Regions from separate parts of the Streptomyces sp. NPDC025273 genome, predicted to be linked through region 1. Evidence: predicted binding sites of a transcription regulator. Region 1 holds the regulator's gene; the other holds the start of a gene.
The links. Region 1 encodes HrcA, which represses chaperone genes, less so after heat shock. Its sites were predicted from a motif close to TTNGCACTCNGNNNNNCNGAGTGCNAA; they were not measured.

Region 1 (7,124 bases):
GCCGGCCGACGGGCGTACGAGGGTGACCACCCGGCCCTCCAGCAGGAAGCCGCGCGGCTCCATCGGGAACACCCGGTGCTTGCCGAAGCGGTCCTCCAGCGTGACCGTGGGCCCCTGGGCCGTCCTCTCGCACCGGATCACCGCACCGCAGAAGCCGCTGACCGCCTCCTCCACGACCAGATCGGGCTCGGCGGGGACCTCGGGGGCGGGGGCTGACCTCTTCCACGGCGGAGTCAGGTCCGGCTGGTAGCTGCGCATGGCACGACGATAGAGGGCGGCCCGCTCAGGACACGCCGTGACCGGTGGCCAGCCGGTCGCGCTGCGCCCGTACGAACGCGGCGTCCACCACCGCGCCGTGCCCCGGCACGTACAGCGCGTCCTCGCCGCCCAGCTCCAGCAGCCGGTCCAGTGCGGCCGGCCAGTGCGACGGGACCGCGTCCGGGCCTGCCTGCGGCTCGCCGGACTCCTCGACCAGATCGCCGCAGAGCACCACGACGGGGGATCCCGGCACCAGCACCGCGAGGTCGTGGCCGGTGTGACCCGGGCCCACGTTGGCCAGCAGCACCTGGAGCCCGCCGCCCAGGTCGAGCGTCCACTCCCCGCTCACCTGGTGGTGCGGCGCCACGAGCACGTCCGTCGCCGCGGTGGCGTCCTCCTCGCTCATGCCGTGCCGCACCGCGTCCGCACGCAGCTCCGCCGCCCCGTGACCCAGCAGCTCCGCCGTGCCGACCGCCCCGTAGACCTCCGCCCCGGCGAACGCGGCGGTGCCCAGCACATGGTCGAAGTGCGGATGGCTCAGTGCGATATGCGTCACCCTCCGGCCGAACAGGGCCTCCGCCTGGGCCCGCAGCTCGGCCCCCTCGCGGAGTGTCGAACCCGTGTCGTAGAGCAGCACACCGTCCGCTCCCGCCACCAGAGCGGCGGTCGCGTCCCAGACGGGAAGGCGCCGGCGTCCCGTACCGTTGCCCAACCGCTCCCAGCCGAAGTCTTCCCAAGAGGCGTCCATGAGGCAACGCTATCGGCAACGACCTGCGCACTCCCGCGACAGCGTGGCCGGTCGCCCTTGCCCCGGCCCCACCCCGCCCCCGTACACTGACCGGGGGGATTGCTGGCACTCGAACGCACAGAGTGCCAGACAGACACCGGAGAACCACAGCTGGAGGTGTGCGCGATGCTCAGCGAACGCAGACTCGAAGTGCTGCGCGCCATCGTCCAGGACTATGTCGGCACCGAGGAGCCCGTGGGCTCCAAGGCGCTCACGGAGCGGCACAGACTCGGGGTCTCCCCGGCCACCGTCCGCAACGACATGGCCGTGCTGGAGGACGAGGGCTTCATCGCCCAGCCCCACACCAGTGCGGGGCGCATCCCCACGGACAAGGGATACCGGCTCTTCGTCGACAGGCTCGCGGGCGTCAAGCCCCTGTCCTCGCCGGAGCGCCGGGCCATCCAGAATTTCCTCGACGGCGCGGTCGACCTCGACGACGTCGTGGGCCGCACGGTCCGGCTGCTCGCGCAGCTGACCCGGCAGGTCGCCGTCGTGCAGTACCCCTCGCTGACCCGTTCGACGGTGCGACACGTGGAACTGCTCTCGCTCGCTCCGGCCCGCCTGATGCTCGTACTGATCACGGATACGGGCCGGGTCGAACAGCGTATGATCGACTGCCCCGCCCCGTTCGGCGAGACCTCTCTCGCCGATCTGCGGGCCCGGCTCAACAGCCGGGTCGTCGGACGCCGTTTCACGGACGTTCCGCAACTGGTGCAGGACCTGCCGGAGTCCTTCGAGAACGAGGACCGGGGGACCGTCTCGACGGTGCTCTCCGTCCTTCTCGAAACTCTGGTCGAAGAGACGGAGGAGCGGCTGATGATCGGCGGCACCTCCAACCTCACCCGCTTCGGGCACGACTTCCCTGTGATGATCCGGCCGGTGCTGGAAGCGCTGGAGGAACAGGTCGTCCTGCTGAAGCTGCTCGGTGAGGCCACGGACTCAGGCATGACCGTACGGATCGGGCACGAGAACGCCCACGAGGGCCTCACCTCCACGTCCGTCGTCGCGGTCGGCTACGGTTCGGGCGACGAGGCAGTCGCCAAACTCGGCGTGGTCGGACCGACCCGCATGGACTACCCCGGAACGATGGGAGCGGTACGCGCAGTGGCACGTTACGTCGGACAGATCCTGGCGGAGTCGTAAGTGGCCACGGACTACTACGCCGTACTCGGCGTGCGCCGCGACGCATCTCAGGACGAGATCAAGAAGGCATTCCGCAGGCTCGCCCGCGAGCTGCACCCGGATGTCAACCCGGATCCGAAGACCCAGGAGCGGTTCAAGGAGATCAACGCCGCTTACGAGGTGCTGTCGGACCCGCAGAAGAAGCAGGTCTACGACCTCGGCGGCGACCCGCTGTCCGCCTCCGGCGGTGGCGGCGGCGCGGGCGGCTTCGGAGCCGGCGGCTTCGGCAACTTCAGCGACATCATGGACGCGTTCTTCGGCAACGCCGGCCAGCGCGGGCCCCGTTCGCGGACCCGGCGCGGCCAGGACGCCATGATCCGGCTGGAGATCGACCTCAACGAGGCGGCCTTCGGCACGACCAAGGACATCCAGGTCGACACGGCGGTCGTCTGTACGACCTGCAGTGGCGAGGGCGCGGCCCCCGGCACCTCCGCGCAGACCTGTGACATGTGCCGCGGCCGCGGCGAGGTCTCCCAGGTCACCCGGTCCTTCCTCGGCCAGGTCATGACCTCGCGGCCCTGCCCGCAGTGCCAGGGCTTCGGCACCGTCGTGCCGACCCCGTGCCCCGAGTGCGCCGGTGACGGCCGCATCCGCTCGCGGCGCACCCTCACCGTGAAGATTCCCGCGGGCGTCGACAACGGCACCCGCATCCAGCTCGCGGGCGAGGGAGAGGTCGGCCCCGGCGGCGGCCCGGCCGGCGATCTGTACGTCGAGATCCACGAGCTGGCGCACGCGGTGTTCCAGCGGCGCGGCGACGACCTGCACTGCACCGTCACCATCCCGATGACAGCCGGGGCGCTCGGTACCCAGGTGCCGCTGGAGACGCTGGACGGGCTGGAGGAGATCGACATCAGGCCCGGCACCCAGTCCGGCCAGTCGGTCCCGCTGCACGGGCGCGGCATCACGCATCTGCGCGGCGGCGGGCGCGGCGACCTCATCGTGCACGTCGAGGTCATGACCCCGACGAAGATGGATCCCGAGCAGGAGCGCCTCCTGCGGGAGCTCGCGAAGCTGCGCGGCGAGGAGCGGCCCACCGGTCAGTTCCAGCCGGGCCAGCAGGGCCTGTTCTCCCGGCTGAAGGACGCCTTCAACGGCCGCTGAACCCGGCACGACGTCGTCACCGCACCGCCCGCCGGTCCCGTACCGGCGGGCGGTGCGCGTACGGCGGCCGGACCTCCCGGCGGCCGCCGGCTGATTCGGCGCGCCGCACAGGACGTGGCACGATGCCGTCATGTCCTTGGCGCTGACCGATCTCTGCCGGTATCCGATCGTGCAGGCCCCGATGGCGGGCGGTGTCTCCTCCCCGCAGCTGGTCGGGGCCGTCGCCGACGCCGGAGGGCTCGGCTTCCTGGCCGCCGGCTACAAGACGGCGGACGGGATGTACCACGAGATCAAAGAGCTGCGCCGGCTGACCGCCCGGCCCTTCGGCGTCAACCTCTTCATGCCGCAGCCCCTGCTCGCCGACCCGAGCGCCGTGGAGGTCTACCGCCACCAGCTCGCCGGTGAGGCCTCCTGGTACGAGACCCCGCTCGGCGACCCGGACTCCAGCGGCGACGACGGCTACGAGGCCAAGGTCGCGATCCTGCTGGAGGATCCGGTCCCCGTGGTCTCCTTCACCTTCGGCTGCCCCACCCGCGAGGTCCTCGACGCGTTCGCCGCGGCCGGTACGCTCACCGTCGTCACCGTCACCTCGCCCCAGGAGGCGCGAAACGCCGAGTGGGCGGGCGCCCACGCGGTCTGCGTCCAGGGGACCGAGGCGGGCGGCCACCAGTCGACGCACCGCGACGACCCGCAGGGCGGCCTCACCGGAACCGGTCTTCTCACCCTCGTCGCCGAGGTCCGCGAGAGCGTGCGGCTGCCGCTCGTCGCGGCCGGCGGGCTGATGCGCGGTTCCCAGATCACGGCGGTGCTCGCGGCGGGCGCCGACGCGGCGCAGCTCGGCACGGCCTTCCTGGTCTGCCCCGAGTCCGGAGCGCATCCGCTGCACAAGCAGGCACTGACCAACCCGCTGTTCGTGACGACGACCCTGACCCGGGCCTTCTCCGGCCGCCCCGCGCGCGGGCTGGTCAACCGCTTCGTACGTGAGCACGGCAGGTACGCGCCCGCGGCCTACCCGCAGGTCCATCAGCTGACCAGCGGGCTGCGCAGGGCGGCGGCCAAGGCCGGCGACGCCCAGGGCATGGCCCTGTGGGCCGGCCAGGGCCACCGGATGGCACGCGAGCTGCCCGCCGGGGAACTCGTGGAACTGCTCGCCGCCGAAACGGAAGCCGCACGCGCGGCAGTGAGTGGGAGGAGTGCCCGGTGACGGCATCGGTCTTCGTCGTGGAACGCATGCCCAGCGGGCCGGAGTTCGTTCTGGAGGGATCCGAGGGACGGCACGCCGTGTCCGTGAAACGGCTGAACCCGGGGGAGGACCTCGTCCTGACCGACGGGCAGGGCCGCTGGGCCGAAGGCGTCGTGCGGGCGGCCGAGGGCAAGGACCGGCTCGTCGTCACCGGCCTCGCCACGGTCCACGAGGAGCCGGCGCCCGCGCCCCGGATCACGGTCGTCCAGGCACTGCCCAAGGGTGACCGCGGGGAGGTCGCCGTCGAGACGATGACCGAGACGGGCGTCGACGCGATCGTGCCCTGGCAGGCGGCACGCTGCATCACCCAGTGGAAGGGCGACCGCGGGCTCAGATCCCTGGCGAAGTGGCGCACCACCGCCCGGGAGGCGGGGAAGCAGTCACGCCGGGTGCGGTTCCCGGAGGTCGCGGACGCGATGACGACCAGGCAGGTCGCCGGGCTGCTGGCCGCGGCCGACTTCGCGGGGGTCCTGCACGAGGACCGGGAGACCGGCAGCGCGCCGCTCGCCACCGCCGAACTCCCCGCCCAGGGCTCGATCGTGCTGGTCGTGGGCCCCGAGGGCGGGGTCTCCCCCCAGGAACTCGCCGTGTTCGCCGAGGCGGGAGCGCCTGCGTACAGGCTCGGCCCCAGCGTGCTGCGGACCTCGACCGCGGGGACGGCCGCGGCGGCACTTCTGATGGGACGCACCGGGCGCTGGGGCTGAGCACCCGCAGGCCGCCAGGGTGCCGCCCCCGGGGAGCCGGCGGCGCCCCCGACAGGCCCTGGACACGCTGACCGGCCACCCGCCGGGCACGGCCGGATAGCATGCCGGTGTACTGATCACGATCACCCAAGACCGAGGAGGCCGGGCCATGGCGGGAGAGCCGCAGACCGACTGCCTGTTCTGCAAGATCGTCACCGGCGACATCCCGGCGGCCATCGTCCGCGAGAGCGCCACGACCGTCGCCTTCCGCGACATAAACCCGCAGGCCCCCACGCACATCCTCGTCATCCCGAAGGCGCACTACCCGGATGCCGCCACGCTCGCCGGAGCCGAACCGCAGATCGCCGCGGACGTGCTGCGCGAGGCAGGCCTCGTCGCCGCCGCCGAGGGGATCGTCGAGAGCGGCTACCGCATCGTGCTCAACACCGGTGCCGGTGCGGGCCAGACCGTCTTCCACGCGCACGCCCACGTCATGGGCGGACGCGGGATGCAGTGGCCCCCCGGCTAGACAGGTCCGCGCACCGTGTCCGCACGCGAACTCGTGGTCCTCGGCACCGCCAGCCAGGTCCCTACCCGTCACCGCAACCACAACGGCTATCTGCTGCGCTGGGACGGCGAGGGCATCCTCTTCGACCCCGGCGAGGGCACCCAGCGTCAGATGCTGCGGGCAGGTGTGGCCGCCCATGACATCAACCGGATCTGTGTCACACACTTCCACGGGGACCACTCGCTGGGGCTGGCCGGGGTGATCCAGCGGATCAACCTGGACCAGGTCCCGCACCCTGTCACCGCCCATTTCCCGGCGAGCGGGCAGCATTTCTTCGACCGGTTGCGGTACGCGACGGCCTACCGCCGGTCCGTCGACCTGGCCGAGGTCCCGGTCGCCTCCGACGGGGTCCTCGCCACCACGGAGGCGTACACCCTCGACAGCCACCGGCTCTCGCACCCCGTCGAGTCCTACGGCTACCGTCTGACCGAACCCGACCGGCGGCGCATGCTCCCCGAGAAGCTCGCCGAGCACGGCATCCGCGGTCCGGACGTGGGTCGGATCCAGCGCGACGGCGTCCTGCGCGGCATCCCGCTCGACGCGGTCTCCGAGCCCCGGCGCGGGCAGCGGTTCGCCTTCGTCATGGACACCAGGCTCTGCGACGGCGCGTACGCGCTCGCCCAGGGCTGCGACATGCTGGTCATCGAGTCCACCTTCCTCGACGAGGACAGCCGGCTCGCCGCCGACCACGGCCACCTGACCGCCGGCCAGGCGGCCCGGGTGGCGAAGGAAGCAGGCGTACGGCACCTCGTGCTGACGCACTTCTCGCAGCGCTACCACGACCCCGAGGCCTTCGAGCGCCAGGCCAGGGCAGCCGGCTTCGAAGGCGAACTGACCATCGCCCAGGACCTGATCACGGTCCCCGTACCCACCCGCCACCAGTAACGAGAACCCTGTGCACCTCCCCAAAGCCGAACTCCACCTCCACATCGAAGGAACCCTCGAACCCGAGCTGGCCTTCGCCCTCGCCGGACGCAACGGTGTGGACCTGCCCTACGCGGACACCGAGGAGCTGCGCACCGCCTACCTCTTCGACGGTCTGCAGAGCTTCCTCGACCTCTACTACGCCCTCATGGCGGTACTGCGCACCGAGGACGACTTCGCCGAACTGGCCGACGCCTACCTCGCCCGCGCCGCCGCCCAGGGCGTCCGCCACGCGGAGATCTTCTTCGACCCGCAGGCCCACACCGACCGCGGTGTCCCGATCGGCACCGTCGTCGAAGGGCTCGGCAGGGCGCTGGAGCGCAGCGAGGAGACGCACGGCATCTCCACCCAGCTGATCATGTGCTTCCTGCGCGACCG
Region 2 (7,124 bases), on a different contig from region 1:
GCTCACCAAGGCGCACGACGAGATCGACGAGGCGTCCGGGCGCACGTCGTACCCGCTGACCTGAACACGTCCGGGCATGTCCGCGCCGGCCCTGCGCCGGGCGGCGGGGCTCAGGACGCAAGCCCCGGGCCGGGGCCGGCACGGCTGATCAGGGCGGCTTCACCGGCTGCCCGATCAGCATGGTCGGGGCCCCGGCCACCCGGGTGAGGAAGACGGTGGCCGCGTGCGGTCCCTGGAGCTTCATCCGCCGCCGCAGTTCCTCGGGTTCGACCGCGGAGCCGCGCTTCTTGACGGTCAGGACACCGACCTGCCGTTCGCGCAGCAGGGCCTTCAGCTTCTTCATGTTGAACGGGAGCCGGTCGGTGATCTCGTAAGCGGTCGTGTACTCGGACTCGTACAGCTCGTCGTTCGTGACGTACGCGATCGTCTCGTCGACCAGCCTGCCCCCGCACCGCTCCACGACGGCGGCGACCAGGTGGGCGCGGATGACGGCGCCGTCGGGTTCGTACAGATAGCGGCCGACGGGCCCCACGGGCGGGGCGGGCAGCGGCGCGTCGGTGGTCAGGGTCGCGCCGGACGGGAGCAGGGTGGCCCGGAAGCGCCCGGGGGTGAAGCCCTCGCCGAACCAGAGCACGGCCTCCTTCACATCGCCGCCGTCCGAGATCCACTCGGCCTCGGCCCGGGGGCCGATCGCCTCGTGCGGGACACCCGGGGCGATCTTCAGCGCCGCGCGGGGGGCCCTGAGCGCGGCCCCGGTCGCCCAGGAGAGCGGCGGTGAGTAGGACTCGGGGTCGAAGATCCGGCCGCGTCCGCCACGCCGGGCCGGGTCGACGAAGACCGCGTCGTACCCGGAGGTGTCGATCTCCGTGACGTCCGCGCACCGCACCTCGACCAGGTCCTGGAGGCCCAGCGCGACGGTGTTGGCGCGGGCCACCTCCGCGGTCAGCGGGTCGCGGTCCACGGCCAGTACGGAGATGCCGGCCCTGGCCAGCGCGATCGCGTCGCCGCCGATCCCGCAGCACAGGTCGGCCACACTCCGTACGCCGCCGAGTCCCGCGAACCGCTCGGCGCGACAGGTGGCGACCGAGGTCCGGGTCGCCTGCTCCACGCCGTTCGGGGTGAAGAACATCCGGTACGCGTCCGCCGCCCCGAACTTGGCCACCGCGCGCTGCCGCAGCCGCGCCTGGCCGAGCGCCGCCGACACCAGTCCGGCCGGGTGGGTGCGGCGCAGCCGGGTCGCCGTGGCCAGCTCCTGAGCCGGGTCGTGGTCGCGCAACTCCGCCAGCAGCGCGGCGCCCTCGGGGGTGCGCAGGGCGGCGAACGCGGCGAGCGGGTCGGAAGCGTCTGCGGGGGGTTGGTCGTTCACCGGTCCATTGTGAGCCAGCCGGGGGACGGGCCGGGCCCGCCGGAGGTGTCGGGGCGGGGGGCCGTCGACCGGCTGGCAGGATGCGGCGCCATGCAGCCAGTACGACAAAACGAAAAATGCGCCATGAAACGGCACAGACCGGTCCGCGCGGTTCTGGCGGCCCTGCTGGTCGCCGCCGTCGCCTCCGCATGCGCCGAAGGAGCCGGCGGCGACGGGGCCGGCCGGGGGCGGCAGGCCGATCCGGGCGCGGGACGGCCCGGGGCGGACGCCGCCGAGGCGGCCCCGGCGCCGGAGGCCTACGCCGAGCGGCTGAAGCGGCAGCGGGCCGCGCGCGCGGCAGCCGCGAGGAAGTGGGGGCTGGCCGAGGTCCCGCTGCTCCCCCCGGCGCCGCCCGCCGAGAAGCCGCGCATCACCACCCGTGAGGGTTTCGAGGTCGAGGGCGGGGACGCGCTGCCCCCGGTCTTCACCACCGTCCCGACCAAGGAGCGGATCGTCTTCCTGACGATGGACGACGGTGCGGAGAAGGACCCTGAACTGCTGAAGATGATGACGGAGCTGGACATCCCGTACAGCGCCTTCCTCAGCGACTACGTCGTCAGCGACGACTACGGCTACTTCAAGGACATGCAGGCGCGCGGCGTCACCCTCAGCAACCACACCCTCAACCACCGCTATCTGCCGGGGCTCTCGAAGGCCGACCAGCGGCGGGAGATCTGCGGCGAACAGGACAAGATCGAGAAGTACTTCGGGAAGCGGCCCACCCTCTTCAGGCCGCCGTTCGGCAACTACAACGGCGACACCCTGCGCATCGCCAAGTCCTGCGGCATCAAGGCCGTGCCCCTCTGGGCGGCCGAGGCGTTCCCCGACCACATGGAGTGGCGCGAGTGGGACCGTGACCTGCACCCCGGCGACATCATCCTCACCCACTTCCGCGGGCCGGAGGCGTGGAAGGGGTCCATGACCGACATGGTCCGCCACGTCATGAAGACGATCACGGGCAAGGGGTACGCCGTGGCCAGGCTGGAGGACTACGTCTGAGGGGCCGTTCTCCGCCCGGAACACGCCCGCCCCCTTCCGCGTCGTCGGGGCGCACGCCGGTCCGAGCGCGCCACGCGAGGGTGGTGAATTGGCACTCCGCTTGACCGAGTGCTAATCGCGGTCATAGTCTCAGGTCTGGCACTCCCCACTGGAGAGTGCCAGCACCACTGTGCGACAGGGCAGGTCCGGCACCCGCGACGACGGATCGACCTGGTCGCCACCCACAGACTGTTAAACCCCGTGAGATCTCCGAAGGGGGAGACCGGATCGTGTCGACCACCAGCTCCAAGGTTGCGATCAAGCCGCTCGAGGACCGCATTGTGGTCCAGCCGCTCGACGCCGAGCAGACCACGGCTTCCGGCCTGGTCATTCCGGACACCGCCAAGGAGAAGCCCCAGGAGGGCGTCGTCCTGGCCGTGGGCCCGGGCCGCTTCGAGAACGGCGAGCGCCTTCCGCTCGACGTCAAGACCGGCGATGTCGTTCTGTACAGCAAGTACGGCGGCACCGAGGTGAAGTACAACGGCGAGGAGTACCTCGTCCTCTCGGCGCGCGACGTTCTCGCGATCATCGAGAAGTAATTCACCCACGTTTGCTTCTGTTCTGCGCCCCTGGCCCCCTGCGAAATAACTAGCCGGGTGGCGAGGGGCGCAGTTCGTTTGAGAGGACAGCTCAGCCCATGGCGAAGATTCTGAAGTTCGACGAGGACGCCCGTCGCGCCCTTGAGCGCGGCGTCAACAAGCTTGCCGACACGGTGAAGGTGACGATCGGTCCGAAGGGCCGCAACGTCGTCATCGACAAGAAGTTCGGCGCTCCCACCATCACCAACGACGGTGTCACCATCGCGCGCGAGGTCGAGCTCGACGACCCGTACGAGAACCTCGGTGCGCAGCTGGTGAAGGAGGTGGCGACCAAGACCAACGACGTAGCGGGTGACGGCACCACCACCGCCACCGTGCTGGCCCAGGCGCTCGTCCGCGAAGGTCTGCGCAACGTTGCCGCGGGCGCGTCCCCGGCCGCCCTGAAGAAGGGCATCGACGCCGCCGTGAAGGCCGTGTCCGAGGAACTCCTCGCGACCGCCCGCCCGATCGACGACAAGTCCGACATCGCCGCAGTGGCCGCGCTCTCCGCGCAGGACAGCCAGGTCGGCGAGCTCATCGCGGACGCGATGGACAAGGTCGGCAAGGACGGTGTCATCACCGTCGAGGAGTCCAACACCTTCGGCCTGGACCTCGAGTTCACCGAGGGCATGGCCTTCGACAAGGGCTACCTCTCCCCGTACATGGTGACCGACCAGGAGCGTATGGAGGCCGTCCTCGACGACCCGTACATCCTGATCCACCAGGGCAAGATCGGCTCCATCCAGGAGCTGCTCCCGCTGCTGGAGAAGGTCATCCAGGCGGGTGGCTCCAAGCCGCTGCTCATCATCGCCGAGGACGTCGAGGGCGAGGCGCTCTCCACCCTCGTCGTCAACAAGATCCGTGGCACCTTCAACGCCGTCGCGGTGAAGGCCCCGGGCTTCGGTGACCGCCGCAAGGCCATGCTCGGCGACATCGCCACCCTCACCGGTGCGACCGTCATCGCCGAGGAGGTCGGCCTCAAGCTCGACCAGGCCGGTCTGGACGTGCTGGGCACCGCCCGCCGCGTCACCGTCTCGAAGGACGACACGACCATCGTCGACGGCGGCGGCGACTCCGCCGACGTCAAGGGCCGCGTCAACCAGATCAAGGCCGAGATCGAGTCCACGGACTCCGACTGGGACCGCGAGAAGCTCCAGGAGCGCCTCGCGAAGCTGGCCGGCGGCGTGTGCGTGATCCGTGTCGGCGCCGCCACCGAGGTGGAGCTCAAGGAGAAGAAGCACCGTCTGGAGGACGCCATCTCCGCGACCCGCGCCGCGGTCGAGGAGGGCATCGTCTCCGGTGGTGGCTCCGCTCTGGTCCACGCCGTCAAGGTCCTCGAGGGCAACCTCGGCAAGACCGGCGACGAGGCCACGGGTGTCGCGGTCGTGCGCCGCGCCGCCGTCGAGCCGCTGCGCTGGATCGCGGAGAACGCGGGCCTCGAGGGCTACGTCATCACCTCGAAGGTCGCCGACCTCGACAAGGGGCAGGGCTTCAACGCCGCCACCGGCGAGTACGGCGACCTGGTGAAGGCCGGCGTCATCGACCCGGTCAAGGTCACCCGCTCCGCCCTGGAGAACGCCGCGTCCATCGCGTCGCTGCTGCTCACGACCGAGACCCTGGTCGTCGAGAAGCCGGCCGAGGAAGAGGCCGACGCCGGTCACGGCCACGGCCACTCCCACTAGTACGTCCGTACGCAGCCGAGGCCCGGTACCCCCGTCGCGGGGGCACCGGGCCTCGGCCGTCGCGCGGGGTACCCGCCCCGGGGCGGGTTTGCTACCGCGGGCCGTACGTGCGGCCCGCGCGGGAGGTCACTCCGCCGAGCAGACCCCGGGGTGCCACCTTCACCAGGCCCATCAGCGCCTTGTACCGGGGGTCCGGCACCGACACCGTCCTGCCCCGGGCCAGATCCGCCAGGGCCGCCGTGACCAGCTTGTCCGCGTCGAGCCACATCCAGTCCGGGATGTTGCCCGTCCCCATTCCGGCCCGCTCGTGGAACTCGGTCCGCACGAAGCCGGGGCAGAGGGCCATCAGACGCACCCCCGACCCCGCCAGGTCCTTCGCCGCGCCCTGGGTGAACTGGACGACCCACGCCTTCGACGCCCCGTACGTCCCCCGCGGCAGGAAGGCCGCGACCGAAGCCACATTGATCACTCCACCGCGCCCGCGCTCCCGCATGGCGATCGCTCCGGCCGAGGTCAGCCGCAGCACCGCCTCGCAGTGCACCTTCAGCATGGTCAGCTCATCGGCCATGGGGACGTCCGGATAACGCCCCTTGTTGCCGAAACCGGCGTTGTTCACCAGCAGGTCGACCGGGCTCACGCGGTCCGCCAACCGTGATTCGACCGCCTCGATCCCGGCGTCCGTCGACAGGTCGGCCGTCAGTACCTCGGCCTCGATGCCGTGCCGGTCGTGCAGCTCCGTGGCCTGGACCCGCAGCCGCTCCGTGTCACGGGCCACCAGCACCAGGTTGTGCCCGTCACCCGCGAGCCGCCCGGCGAAGGCGGCCCCGATCCCCGCCGTCGCGCCCGTAATCAGTGCAGTCGTCATACGCGGCACGTTAGTGCCCCGCGACCGCGGGCCGCCCACCCGCCCGGAGGATGGTCACGACCCGTGGGCCGCCACGTACTCCCGCGCCGTGCGCAGCGCCTCGGGGTGCAGCGCGTCCCCGGCGGCCAGGAGGAGCGGCAACAGGCCCCGCTCGGTCGTGACGGCCCGGAACTGGATGGCCGCGGTGACCTCGTGGTCGGGACGGTGGACTATCTCGACTCGGTCCCCGGCACGGATCGTGCCCGGCTCGACGACCCGCAGATACGCGCCGGTCGCCGCCTCGCGCGTGAACCGCCTCACCCAGCCCCGCTCGTCCAGGTGACCCGCGAACGTACGGCACGGAATGCGGCCGGCCGTCACCTCCAGGACCAGCTCGTCGCCGATCCGCCAGCGCTCGCCGATCCGCGCGTGACTCACGGAGAGGCCGAGCGTCGTGAGGTTCTCGCCGAACGAGCCGTTGGGCAGGGGCCGGCCGAGCTCCCTCTCCCAGGCGTCGAGCTCCTCGCGCGCGAAGGCGTACACCGCCTGGTCCGTGCCGCCGTGATGGCGCAGGTCGCACACCGAGTCCCCGGCCAGCCCGCTGCCGCCGCTGCCCTTGGGGCCGGGGTCGCTGACCCGCACGGGACCGTCGGCCGGACGCTTGTCGATCCCGGTGAGCCCGTCGGAGTGCGCGGTGGCCCCGGGGCGGCCCAGATTCACGGTCAGCAGCTTCATGCCGCACACGCTAGCCATTCCGGACCCAAAGATGCTCGTGAATAATCGCGCGACCCTGCAAGTAGCGCTTATGGTTGAAGGATGATCGAAGCCCGCCATCTCCGCGTCCTGCGTGCCGTGTCCACCACCGGCTCGTTCTCCGCCGCCGCGCGGGAGCTGGGCTGCACCCAGCCCGCGGTCAGCCAGCAGATGAAGGCACTGGAATCCTCCGCGGGCACTCCGCTGCTGATCCGTACGGGGCGTGAGATGCGGCTCACCGAGGCCGGCGAGGCCCTGGTGCGCCATGCCTCCGGCATCCTCGCGGGCCTGACCGCGGCCGAGGAGGAGGTCGCGGCGATCGCCGGGCTGCGTGCCGGGCGGGTCCGTCTCGTGTCGTTCCCCAGCGGAAGCTCCACGCTGGTTCCCGGCGCCCTCGCCGCGCTGCGCGCCGCCCACCCCGGCACCCAGGTCTCGCTCGTCGAGGCGGAACCGCCCCGCTCGGTGGAGATGCTGCGCGACGGGGACTGCGACATCGCGCTGGCGTTCCGGTACGGGACGACCGGCGGCGAGTGGGACGACCTCGTGGTGCGCCCGCTGCTCACGGACCGGCTGATCGGACTGGTTCCCGAGGGCCACCGGCTGGCGGGGGCGGCGGCCGTCGGCATCGGCGAGCTGGCCGACGAGCCGTGGATCGCGGGCTGCCCGCGCTGCAGGCGTCAGCTGGTGGAGGTCTGCGAGGCCTCCGGGTTCACCCCCCGGATCGACTTCGCCACGGACGACTACCCGGCAGTGATCGGCCTGGTCGGGGCCGGTCTCGGCGTGGCCGTGCTGCCGGCGCTGGCCATCGAGTCGGTACGTCCCAA

Region 2: the regulator HrcA is predicted to act here: its motif matches at 2,493-2,519, upstream of groES (co-chaperone GroES).

The regions. Positions count from the first base shown of each region.
Region 1 covers NZ_JBEZYP010000001.1:543,211-550,334, forward strand. The annotation lists gene AB0F38_RS02245 (DUF3097 domain-containing protein) at 1-258, opposite strand, end outside; gene AB0F38_RS02250 (MBL fold metallo-hydrolase) at 284-1,006, opposite strand; gene hrcA (heat-inducible transcriptional repressor HrcA) at 1,172-2,188, shown strand; gene dnaJ (molecular chaperone DnaJ) at 2,189-3,328, shown strand; gene AB0F38_RS02265 (nitronate monooxygenase) at 3,459-4,532, shown strand; gene AB0F38_RS02270 (16S rRNA (uracil(1498)-N(3))-methyltransferase) at 4,529-5,275, shown strand; gene AB0F38_RS02275 (histidine triad nucleotide-binding protein) at 5,424-5,783, shown strand; gene AB0F38_RS02280 (ribonuclease Z) at 5,799-6,707, shown strand; gene AB0F38_RS02285 (adenosine deaminase) at 6,718-7,124, shown strand, end outside.
Region 2 covers NZ_JBEZYP010000005.1:5,548-12,671, reverse strand. The annotation lists gene AB0F38_RS10665 (DUF1876 domain-containing protein) at 1-64, shown strand, start outside; gene AB0F38_RS10660 (methyltransferase domain-containing protein) at 149-1,366, opposite strand; gene AB0F38_RS10655 (polysaccharide deacetylase family protein) at 1,490-2,404, shown strand; gene groES (co-chaperone GroES) at 2,674-2,982, shown strand; gene groL (chaperonin GroEL) at 3,081-4,703, shown strand; gene AB0F38_RS10640 (SDR family oxidoreductase) at 4,795-5,568, opposite strand; gene AB0F38_RS10635 (MOSC domain-containing protein) at 5,623-6,282, opposite strand; gene AB0F38_RS10630 (LysR family transcriptional regulator) at 6,364-7,124, shown strand, end outside.